Regions from separate parts of the Streptomyces sp. NPDC001204 genome, predicted to be linked through region 2. Evidence: riboswitches for the same ligand, from Rfam matches in the RefSeq annotation. Region 2 holds a riboswitch; the other holds the start of a gene.
What was found. Region 2 has a riboswitch for glycine ahead of gcvT (glycine cleavage system aminomethyltransferase GcvT). Riboswitches for the same ligand answer to the same signal wherever they lie in the genome.
Positions count from the first base shown of each region.

Region 1: another riboswitch for glycine. It lies ahead of gcvP (aminomethyl-transferring glycine dehydrogenase); the one in region 2 lies ahead of gcvT (glycine cleavage system aminomethyltransferase GcvT).

Region 1 covers NZ_JBSFJL010000017.1:153,952-159,459, forward strand. Annotated here, with positions in the region: gene ACWC91_RS23515 (ABC transporter ATP-binding protein) at 1-287, shown strand, start outside; gene ACWC91_RS23520 (TOBE domain-containing protein) at 348-767, shown strand; gene gcvP (aminomethyl-transferring glycine dehydrogenase) at 869-3,754, opposite strand; glycine riboswitch at 3,932-4,026, opposite strand; gene ACWC91_RS23530 (PRC-barrel domain-containing protein) at 4,141-4,524, shown strand; gene ACWC91_RS23535 (DNA polymerase IV) at 4,434-5,508, opposite strand, start outside.
Region 2 covers NZ_JBSFJL010000008.1:35,043-40,550, forward strand. Annotated here, with positions in the region: gene glyA (serine hydroxymethyltransferase) at 1-978, opposite strand, end outside; gene gcvH (glycine cleavage system protein GcvH) at 996-1,373, opposite strand; gene gcvT (glycine cleavage system aminomethyltransferase GcvT) at 1,484-2,611, opposite strand; glycine riboswitch at 2,652-2,768, opposite strand; glycine riboswitch at 2,769-2,865, opposite strand; gene ACWC91_RS13545 (AAA family ATPase) at 3,014-3,634, shown strand; gene ACWC91_RS13550 (enhanced serine sensitivity protein SseB) at 3,917-4,708, shown strand; gene ACWC91_RS13555 (enhanced serine sensitivity protein SseB C-terminal domain-containing protein) at 4,907-5,508, shown strand, end outside.

The sequences.
Region 1 (5,508 bases), on a different contig from region 2:
CCGTCACCACCACCGAGGACCTGACGGGAGCGGTCTTCGTGGCCTTCCCGCCGAGTGCGGTCACCCTCCACCGGGACCGCCCCTCGAGCTCCAGCGCGCGCAACCTGTGGCGCTGCGAGGTCGCCGGCCTGGAGACCCACGGCGACCAGATCCGCGCCGACCTGACCGGCGAACTCGCCCTCACCGCGGACCTGACCACGGTCGCGGCCGCCGAGCTGGACCTGCACCCGGGCGCGGCGGTCTGGGCGAGCGTCAAGGCGACGCAGACCCACGCCTACCCGGCCTGAGGCACCGGCCGCCCTACGGTGGGTGATCACCACATCCGCCACCCACCGCGAGGCACGCCCATGAGCCTGAGCATGCGCAACCAGTTGCCCGGCACGGTCACCACCGTCACCCCCGGCGAGGCCATGGCCCTCGTTCACGTGCGACTGGACGGAGGCGGACAGCTCACGTCCGCGATCACCAGGGACGCCGTCGAGGACCTGCGCCTGACCGAGGGCAGCGCCGTACGCGCCCTGGTGAAGTCGACGGAGGTGTCCCTGGCCACCGGGCCGGTCGAGGGCCTGTCGATCCGCAACCGGCTGCCGGGCACCGTCACCGGGATCGCCCTCGGCGCGGCCATGGCGTCCGTCCGGGTCGAGGTGGAGGGCGGCGAGCTGACCGCCGCGATCACCAGGGACGCCGCCACGGAACTCGGCCTGGCGGCGGGCACACACGTCACCGCCCTGATCAAGTCGACCGAGGTCGCCCTGGCCACCGTGTGACACGGCTGGGGGTCTTTCGTTCGGATCACCCGGGCATGATCCGAACGCAAGAAAACCCAGGGCTCCCGCCCGGGTCGGACGGGAGCCCGTGAGCCGCTCGATCAGTCCTCGTACGCGTCCAGCGGCGGGCAGGAGCAGACGAGGTTGCGGTCGCCGAAGGCCTGGTCGATGCGGCGCACCGGCGGCCAGTACTTGTCGGCCACCGAGACCCCGGCCGGGAAGACGGCCTCCTCACGGGTGTAGCCGTGCTGCCACTCCCCGCCGAGCGCGGCGGCGGTGTGCGGGGCGCCGTGCAGCGGGTTGTCGTCCGCGGGCCACTGGCCGGAACCGACCTTCTCGATCTCGGCGCGGATCGCGATCATCGCATCGCAGAACCGGTCCAGCTCGGCCAGGTCCTCGGACTCGGTCGGCTCGATCATCAGCGTGCCGGCCACCGGGAACGACATCGTCGGCGCGTGGAAGCCGTAGTCGATCAGCCGCTTGGCCACGTCGTCCACGGTCACCCCGGTCGCCTTGGTCAGCGGGCGCAGGTCGATGATGCACTCGTGGGCGACCAGGCCGCCGGGACCGGTGTAGAGCACCGGGTAGTGCGGCTCGAGGCGCTTGGCGACGTAGTTGGCGCTGAGCACGGCGACCTGCGTGGCCCGCTTGAGGCCCTCGCCGCCCATCAGGCGGACGTAGGCCCAGGAGATCGGCAGGATGCCGGCCGAGCCCCACGGCGCGGCCGAGATCGGACCGACTCCGGTCTCCGGGCCGGCGTCGGGCTGGAGCGGGTGGTTGGGCAGGTACGGCGCCAGGTGGGCGCGCACGCCGACCGGGCCGACGCCGGGACCGCCGCCGCCGTGCGGGATGCAGAACGTCTTGTGCAGGTTCAGGTGGGAGACGTCGCCGCCGAAGTGACCCGGCTTGGCGAGGCCCACCAGGGCGTTGAGGTTGGCGCCGTCGACGTACACCTGGCCGCCGGCCTCGTGGACCTGCGCGCAGATGTCGGCGACGTGCTCCTCGAACACGCCGTGCGTGGACGGGTAGGTGATCATCAGCACGGCCAGCTGCTCGCGGTACTGCTCGATCTTCGCCCGCAGGTCCTCGACGTCGACCTCGCCGTCCTCGGCGGTCTTGACGACGACGACCTTCATTCCGGCCATCACGGCGCTGGCGGCGTTGGTGCCGTGCGCGGAGGACGGGATGAGGCAGATGGTGCGCTGCTCGTCGCCGTTGGCACGGTGGTAGCCGCGCACGGCGAGCAGACCGGCCAGCTCGCCCTGGGAACCGGCGTTCGGCTGAAGGGAGACCTTGTCGTAGCCGGTGACCTCGGCGAGACGTTCCTCCAGCTCGCGGATGAGGGTGAGGTAGCCCTGCGCCTGCTCGGCGGGAACGAAGGGGTGCAGCTGCCCGAACTCCGGCCAGGTGACCGGCTCCATCTCGGTCGTCGCGTTGAGCTTCATGGTGCACGAGCCCAGCGGGATCATGCCGCGGTCGAGGGCGTAGTCGCGGTCGGCCAGCCGGCGCAGGTAACGCAGCATCGCGGTCTCGGACCGGTACTGGTGGAAGACGGGGTGGGTGAGGTAGGCGTCGTCGCGCAGCAGCGCCCCGGGCAGCGCGTCCTCGGCGGCCGCGTCCAGCGCCTCGATGTCGCCCCCGACGCCGAAGGCGGCCCACACGGCGCGCAGCCGGTCCCGGGTGGTGGTCTCGTCGCAGGCGAGCGAGACGTGGTCGGCGTCGACCAGGCGCAGGTTCACGCCGCCCTCGCGGGCCGCGGCGACGACCTCGGCGGCACGCCCCTCCGCCTTGACGGTCAGCGTGTCGAAGTACGCGCCGTGCACGATCTCGAAGCCGCCGGCCTCGAGGCCCTCGGCGAGGACCGTGGCATAGCGGTGGGTGCGCAGAGCGATGTCCCGCAGGCCCTCGGGGCCGTGGTAGACCGCGTACATGCCGGCCATGACGGCGAGCAGCACCTGGGCGGTGCAGATGTTGCTGGTGGCCTTCTCGCGGCGGATGTGCTGCTCACGGGTCTGCAGGGCGAGGCGGTAGGCCTTGTTGCCGTCGGCGTCGACGGAGACACCGACCAGGCGGCCGGGCAGGCTGCGCGCGAACTTCTCGTGCACCGCCATGTAGCCGGCGTGCGGGCCGCCGAAGCCCATCGGCACGCCGAAGCGCTGGGTGGTGCCGACGGCGATGTCCGCGCCCAGCTCGCCGGGCGACTTCAGCAGGGTGAGCGCGAGCAGGTCGGCGGCGACGGTGACCAGGGCGCCCAGCTCGTGCGCCTGGTCGATGACGGGCTTGAGGTCGCGCACGGCGCCGGAGGTGCCCGGGTACTGGAGGAGCACACCGTTGATCTCGCGCTCGGCGATCTCGGCGGGGATGCCCGCGCCGAGGTCGGCGACGACGACCTCGACGCCGGTCGGCTCGGCGCGGGTCTCGATGACGGCGATGGTCTGCGGCAGCGCGTCCGCGTCGACCAGGAACAGGCCCTTCTTGTTCTTGCCCATGCGCCGGGACAGCGCCATGGCCTCGGCGGCGGCGGTGCCCTCGTCGAGCAGCGACGCGCCGGAGGTCGGCAGACCGGTCAGTTCGGCGACCACGGTCTGGAAGTTCAGCAGCGCCTCCAGCCGGCCCTGGGAGATCTCCGGCTGGTAGGGGGTGTAGGCGGTGTACCAGGCCGGGTTCTCCATGACGTTGCGCAGGATGACCGGCGGGGTGAAGGTCCCGTAGTAGCCGAGTCCGATCATCGAGCCGAGGACCTGGTTGCGGTCGGCCAGGGAGCGCAGCTCGGCCAGCACCTCGGCCTCGGTGCGGGCGCCGGGCAGGTCGAGCGCGTCGGCGTTCTTGATCACATCGGGCACCGCGGCGGCGGTGAGCTCGTCGAGCGAGCCGTAGCCGACCTGCGCGAGCATCTTGGCCCGCGCCTCCTGGTCGGGCCCGATGTGGCGCTGTTCGAAGGGGATGCCCTGTTCGAGCTCGGAGAGCGGAATGCGCTGGGCGGTCATTGCGGAGGCCTCCTGGTCTGACACGACCTTCGAGGGACACCACGGCACAGGTGCCCCGACGGCCTCCCCCTCTGTCATCTCAACCTGAGAGTTTCACCGGGCCGCCCGAGGGGCTCCCGGTTTTCACCGTCGGTGAGAGCGGAAGCCGTCGACACCCGCTCTGCTTTCCAGAGTGACCTCGTCCGTGCGGTACGTGGGCCTGAGAGATTCCGGGGAGGATTTGCTCCTTCGGCGCCCCCGGTGGTACCGGAGGGCTCTCCCGCACGGGGTCAGCAGCCGGTGCCAGCCTACCAGCGGGGCAGCCGCACGGGTCTTCGAGTGGCCGCCTTGCTGAATGTGCTCTTTTGTAGTGGTTACGGATGAGTTGCGACCACGTGGAGGGACCAGTGCAGACGGAGATCGATCCGCGCAACCTGATCGGCCGCAAGGCGTTCGACCGCAGCGGCCACAAGATCGGCACGGTGGACGAGGTCTACCTCGACGACGCGACCGGTGTGCCGGAGTGGGCGGCCATACGCACCGGCTTGTTCTCCCGGGACGCCTTCGTCCCCCTGGAACCCAGCGAACTGGTCGAAGGCGCCCTGCACGTCCCCTTCGACCGCGCACTGATCAAGGAGGCCCCCGACTTCGGCGTGGGCCGCCATCTGTCCCCCGAGCAGGAACTGCAGCTCTACCACCACTACGGCCTCGACGTGGCCCCTCCACCGACCGTTCCGGACCACCACTTCGGCAAGCTGGCAGGCTCCGGCTCGGGTCCGGACGAAGGCTGAGCCTGAGGAACCGGCGGGACGGGAGGAACCAGAGGAACCAGAGGGAGGGGTTCGGCCGGTTCCAGGTCCGGGTCGTCCATGAGGAGGGTGCGAACCCGGCCCGGCGCGGAGTCAGGAGTCTCGAAGCGCACGGTGACGCGGCCGAGGCCGCTGCCCTGTACCCATCCGTGGCCGTACTCGGCGTGCCGTACGTCGTGGCCCGCCGGCCACCGCCGCTCGGTGGGTGCCGGCTGCCGCTCGGCGGGTTCCTCCGGCCGCTCCTCGGCCGGGCTCTGCGCCTGCGCGCCCGCGGCCTGCGCGAACAGGTCCTCCTGGGTGTAGTCGGCGAGCCCGGACACGCCCACGCCGAGCAGCCGTACGCCGCCCGTGGTGTCCACGGAGTCCAGCAGCCGGGCGGCCGCCTCCCGTATCACCGCGGAGTCGTCGGTGGGCCCGCGCAGGGTCTCGGAGCGGGTCAGGGTGGAGAAGTCGTAGCGGCGCACCTTCAGCACGATGGTGCGCCCCGAAAGACCGGCCCCGCGCAGCCTCCCCACGCACCGGTCGGCGAGCCGCTGCACCTCCAGAGCCACCCGGAGGCGGTCGTGGATGTCCACGTCGTAGGTGTCCTCGACGGACACCGACTTCGTCTCGCGCTCGGCGACGACGGGACGGTCGTCCTGGGCCAGCGCCATCGCGTACAGCGCGTGCCCGTGCGCCTTGCCGAGCAGCCGTACGAGCTCGTCCTCGCCGGCCTCGGCGATCTCCTCGACGGTGTGGATCCCGGCCCGCCGCAGATGGTCGCCCGTGGCCGGGCCCACGCCCGGCAGGGTCCGCACGGACAGCGGACCGAGCAGGGCCCGCTCGGTGCCGGGCTCGATGAGCACCAGGCCGTCGGGCTTGGCCTGCTCGGAGCCGATCTTGGCGAGCATCTTGGAGGCGGCGAGCCCCACGGACCCCGTGAGCCCCGTGACGGCCCGGATATCGGCACGCAGCCTCGCCCCCGCC
Region 2 (5,508 bases):
ACGCAGGTCGACCAGGACCAGGTGCACGTCCGTGCCGCCGGACAGCACGTCCACGCCGACCGCCCGGACGTCGTCCCGGACCAGGCGCTCGGCCAGGATGCGGGCGCCCTCCAGGGTACGGCGCTGGCGCTCCTTGAACTCCTCGCTCGCGGCGACCTTGAAGGACACCGCCTTGGCGGCGATCACGTGCTCCAGCGGACCGCCCTGCTGGCCGGGGAACACCGCGGAGTTGATCTTCTTCGCCAGCTCGGCCGTGGACAGGATCACGCCGCCGCGGGGGCCGCCCAGCGTCTTGTGGGTGGTGGTGGTGACCACGTGGGCGTGCGGCACCGGGTTCGGGTGCAGGCCCGCGGCCACCAGGCCGGCGAAGTGCGCCATGTCGACCATGAGGTACGCGCCGACCTCGTCCGCGATCCGGCGGAACGCGGCGAAGTCCAGCTGCCGCGGGTACGCGGACCAGCCGGCCACGATCAGCTTCGGCTTGGACTCCTTCGCCAGCCGCTCCACCTCGGCCATGTCGACCAGGCCGTCCTCGCCCACGTGGTAGGCGACGACGTCGTAGAGCTTGCCGGAGAAGTTGATCTTCATGCCGTGGGTCAGGTGCCCGCCGTGGGCGAGGTTCAGACCCATGATCGTGTCACCGGGCTTGAGCAGCGCGAACATCGCGGCCGCGTTCGCCTGGGCGCCGGAGTGCGGCTGCACGTTGGCGTGCTCGGCGCCGAACAGCTCCTTGATGCGGTCGATGGCGATCTGCTCGACCACGTCGACGTGCTCGCAGCCGCCGTAGTAGCGGCGGCCGGGGTAGCCCTCGGCGTACTTGTTGGTGAGGACCGAGCCCTGCGCCTCCATGACCGCCACCGGGGCGAAGTTCTCGGAGGCGATCATCTCCAGCGTGGACTGCTGGCGGTGCAGCTCGGCGTCGACCGCGGCGGCGACGTCCGGGTCGAGCTCGTGCAGGGGTGTGTTGAGAACAGTCATGTGCGTGCGTCCGATTCTCAGCCGGCCGTCTCGGCGGCGTACTCGTCGGCGGAGAGCAGGTCGGCGGGCTCCTCGGCCAGGCGCACCTTGAACAGCCAGCCGCCCTCGAAGGGCGCGGAGTTCACCAGCGACGGGTCGTTCACCACGTCCTCGTTGAACTCGGTGACCTCACCGCTGACGGGGGAGTACAGGTCGGACACCGACTTGGTCGACTCCAGCTCGCCGCAGGTCTCGCCCGCGGCCACCGTGTCGCCGACCTCCGGGAGCTGGGCGTAGACGACATCGCCGAGCGCGTTGGCCGCGAACTCCGTGATGCCGACCGTCGCCACGCCGTCCTCGACGGGCGACAGCCACTCGTGCTCCTTGCTGTAGCGCAGATGCTGAGGGTTGTTCATGGCCAGAATTCTCCTGTACGCGGGTCAATGGTGATGAATGGGGAGTGCGAAAGGCGTGCGTGACCAGGGGTGACGTGTCTCACGTCGACTCCGTGGCGACTACGACCGTGTCACTTCTGCCGCTTGTAGAAGGGCAGCGCCACGACCTCGTACGGCTCGTGGTTGCCCCGGATGTCCACACCGACACCGGCCGTGCCCGGAGCGGCGTGCGCGGCGTCGACGTACGCCATGGCGATCGGCTTGCCCAGGGTGGGGGAGGGGGCGCCGGAGGTGACCTCGCCGATCACCTCGCCGCCCGCGACGACGGCGTACCCGGCGCGCGGGACCCGGCGGCCCTCGGCGACCAGGCCGACGAGCACCCGGGGCGGCTCCGCGGCGGCGCGCTCGGCGGCGGCCAGCAGGGCCTCACGGCCCACGAAGTCGCCCTCCTTCTCGAACTTGACCACCCGGCCGAGGCCCGCGTCGAACGGGGTCAGCGAGGTCGACAGCTCGTGCCCGTACAGCGGCATGCCCGCCTCCAGGCGCAGCGTGTCCCGGCAGGACAGGCCGCACGGGACCAGCCCGGCGTCCGCGCCGGCCTCGGTCAGCGCCTGCCACAGCTTCTCCGCGTCGCCCGGGGCCACGAACAGCTCGAAGCCGTCCTCGCCGGTGTAGCCGGTACGCGCGATCAGCGCGGGGACGCCGGCGACCGTGCCGGGGAGCCCGGCGTAGTACTTCAGGCCCTCCAGGTCGGCGTCGGTGAGGGACTTCAGGATGCCGGCGGACTCGGGGCCCTGCACGGCGAGCAGCGCGTAGCTGTCCCGGTCGTCGCGCACCTCGGCGTCGAAGCCCGCCGCCCGCTCGGTCAGCGCGTCGAGCACGACCTGGGCGTTGGAGGCGTTGGCGACGACCAGGTACTCGGTCTCGCCCAGCCGGTAGACGATCAGGTCGTCCAGGATGCCGCCGTCGGCCTGGCAGATCATGGTGTAGCGGGCGCGGCCGAGGCCGACCGTGGCGATGTTGCCGACCAGGGCGTGGTTCAGCAGCGTGACGGCCTGCGGGCCGGTGACGGTGATCTCGCCCATGTGGGACAGGTCGAAGAGGCCGGCCCTGGTCCGTACGGCGATGTGCTCGTCGCGCTCGGAGCCGTAGCGCAGGGGCATGTCCCAGCCGGCGAAGTCGGTCATCGTCGCGCCGAGCGAGCGGTGCAGCGCGTCGAGCGCGGTGCGGCGGGGTCGATCGGGTTCGGTACTGCTCATCGGACGGTCTCCAAGGCATGACAGGCGAGGACGGATCATGTCCTCCCCATCTGTCATCGGAACCTGAGAGGTTCGCCATGACCGCCGTCGGACGGACGGTGCACGGCTTGCACCTTGGGTGGAGCCACTGCGCCAGCGGCCCGCTTTTCAGATGTGCCTCGCCCGCGCGGTAACGGGGCCTGAGAGATTCAAGGGAGGTACTTGCTCCTTCGGCGCCCCAGCGAGACGGCTGGGGACTCTCCCGCGCGGATTCAAGCGGCCGATATGCAGTTGCGCGCACATCATTGCACGCCCGGCCCGTTTCGCGGCAGGGCGGCATCTGTGACCGTCCTGTGGCAGGACGTGCACGGAAACGCCGGGCGCCGCACATTACCTTCTCTTTACGATCCGTGGGGAGGAATGATGACGGCGCACAGGACCCCGTTGTACGCGACGGCCCAGGCCCCCGCCCTCTTGGTACGCGACCTGCGGGACCGGTCCGGCGGCGGCCCGCGCGTGCTGCGTTTCGGCCCGCGCGACCTGGTCGTGGTGACCGGCCTGCCCGGCAGCGGCAAGTCCACGCTGATGCGGCGCGCGGTGCACGGCGTCCGCATCGACTCCCAGGACACCCGCGACCGCTGGGACGCGCGCCTGGCGGCGCACCTCCCCTACGCCCTGTACCGCCCCCTGGTCCGCCTCGCCCACTTCGCGGGGCTGCGCCGCGCGCTGCGCTCCGGAGCGGCGCTCGTGGTCCACGACTGCGGCACGCAGCCCTGGGTCCGCGCCTGGCTGGCCCGCACCGCCCGCCGCCGCGGCGGCACCCTGCACCTCGTCCTGCTGGACGTCACCCCGGGCGCCGCCCTGACCGGCCAGCGCGCACGGGGCCGCGGTGTCTCCCGCTACGCCTTCCACCGCCACCGCCGCGCCACCGCCGCCCTGCTCCGCGCGGTGGAGCGGAGCACCCTGCCCAGGGGCTGCGGCTCGGCGGTCCTCCTCGACCGCGAGGCGGCGACCCGCCTGCACCGGATCGATTTCGCCCCCTGAGAACCGCTCGCGGCCCGTCACGGCGGCTCGCACGGGGAGCCCGGGGCGGTGCTGGAGGCCGCCCACGGGGCGCGCTCCTGCCGGCCTCGCGCGAATGCCCGGCCCTCCCCAGGCCCGGCGGCCGGCGCCGGGACTCGCCGGCCCGCGAGCCGGTGACGCGGTCGGCCGCCGGGGGTGCTCGCGTGGGGCGCCGTGGGGTCTGGTCATGGGATTTTCCGTGAGGTTCGGGCGTGCACCCGATAGCCTTTCGGCCACAGCAGTGTTCACAGCAGGCGGTAGCAGATGGACTTCCCGGCGGACTTCTCCGCGGACCTTCCGGCACAGGCGCAATCCCATCCGCACGGCGGATGGCCCGGCAACGAGCTGGAGGAGGTGCTGTCCGCCTCCCTCGGCGTCCCGACCGCCGGCGGCCGGATCGTCGAGGTCCTCGGCCGCAGCCTCGTCTGGGTGCCCCTCCCCAGCGGCGGCGGTCCGCGCAGCGGCCCGCTCGACCTGCCCACGCTGGAGATCGACGGCCAGGCGTACGTGCCGGTCTTCAGCTCCGAGGAGCAGTTCCGCCAGGTCGTGGGCTCGCACATGGCGTACACCGTCGCGCCCGCCGTCGAGTTCGCGCGCGGACTGCCCCCGCAGGCCGGCATCGCGCTCAACCCGGACGGCGTGGTCGGCGTCCCGCTGCCGCCGGCCGCCGTGGCCGAATTGTGCCGGGTGGGGCGCACCCACCTGGACGGCCCGTCGAGCGGCGGCCGCGTCCGCCTCTTCGAACCGGACTGGCAGGACGACCCGGTGGACTTCCTCGCCGCCGCCAGTGCCGAGTTCGCCGAGACCGGCGTGGTCGGCACCGCCCGCCGCTGCCTGGCCGCCGTCGAGACGGACGAACCGGTCATGTTCATAGGCGTCGAACTGTCCCAGTGGGAGGGCGACCCGCAGGCCGGCCCCCTGGAAGCCCTGGGCCGCGCCCTGACCAGGACCCCGGCCAGGTGGCCGGTCAACCTGGTCCTCCTGGACGTGGCCCAGGATCCCGTGGCGGACTGGATGAGGGAGAACGTCCGCCCGTTCTACCAGCACGCCCACTGAGCCCGACCTGGGACGCCGGAGAAGCGCACACGATCCGCAGTCGGCGGCGCACGGCGAGTCCCCGGCCGCCGGACGGCGGCTTAAGCTAGGCCTGCCGTCACCTTCCCGCCTGCCCGCCGGGCGGACGACGGGAAGGTGACGACAGGACCCGGACCCACGGCTCGGTCGAAACGTCGGTTGTATGGAGGGGCGGTACAAGTGAGCGCCAGCGGCACCACGGCCGGACAGGTCGAGCAGACGCTGCGCCAGGTGACGCCCGGGCGTTACGACGCCTACGAGGCGCTGCTGCGCGCGCTGGCGACCCCCTCCTCCGGCCAGGTCTGGATGCTGCTCTGGCACGGCCAGGCGGGTTCCCCCGACGCCCAGTACGGCCACATGGAGGTCGACGGCCACGGCTACGCGCCCTGCGTGACCTCCGCCCAGGAGCTGTCGGCGAGCGGCTGGAACCGTTCGTACGAGGTCGTGGACGGCCTCGACGTGGCCCGCACCCTCTACCCCGACCATTACGGCCTCTGGCTGAACCCGCACGCCCCGGGCGGCGGCGTCGGCATCCCGTGGCTGGACCTGCGCCGTATCGCCACCGGACTGGACCGGCAGCCCGCGGGACCGCTCCGGCTGTCCGAACCCGCCGTAGAAGCTTCGCAGTTCTACGCCCTGCTCACCCAGAACGCACACCGTACCCCGGCCCTGCGCTCGCTGCGCCGCACCTGGGTGCAGCCCGCGCTCGGAGCGCCGTATCTCGCCATCGGCCTCGACGTGTACGACACCTCGCCGCCGGCCGTCGACTCGGTGCGCGTGAT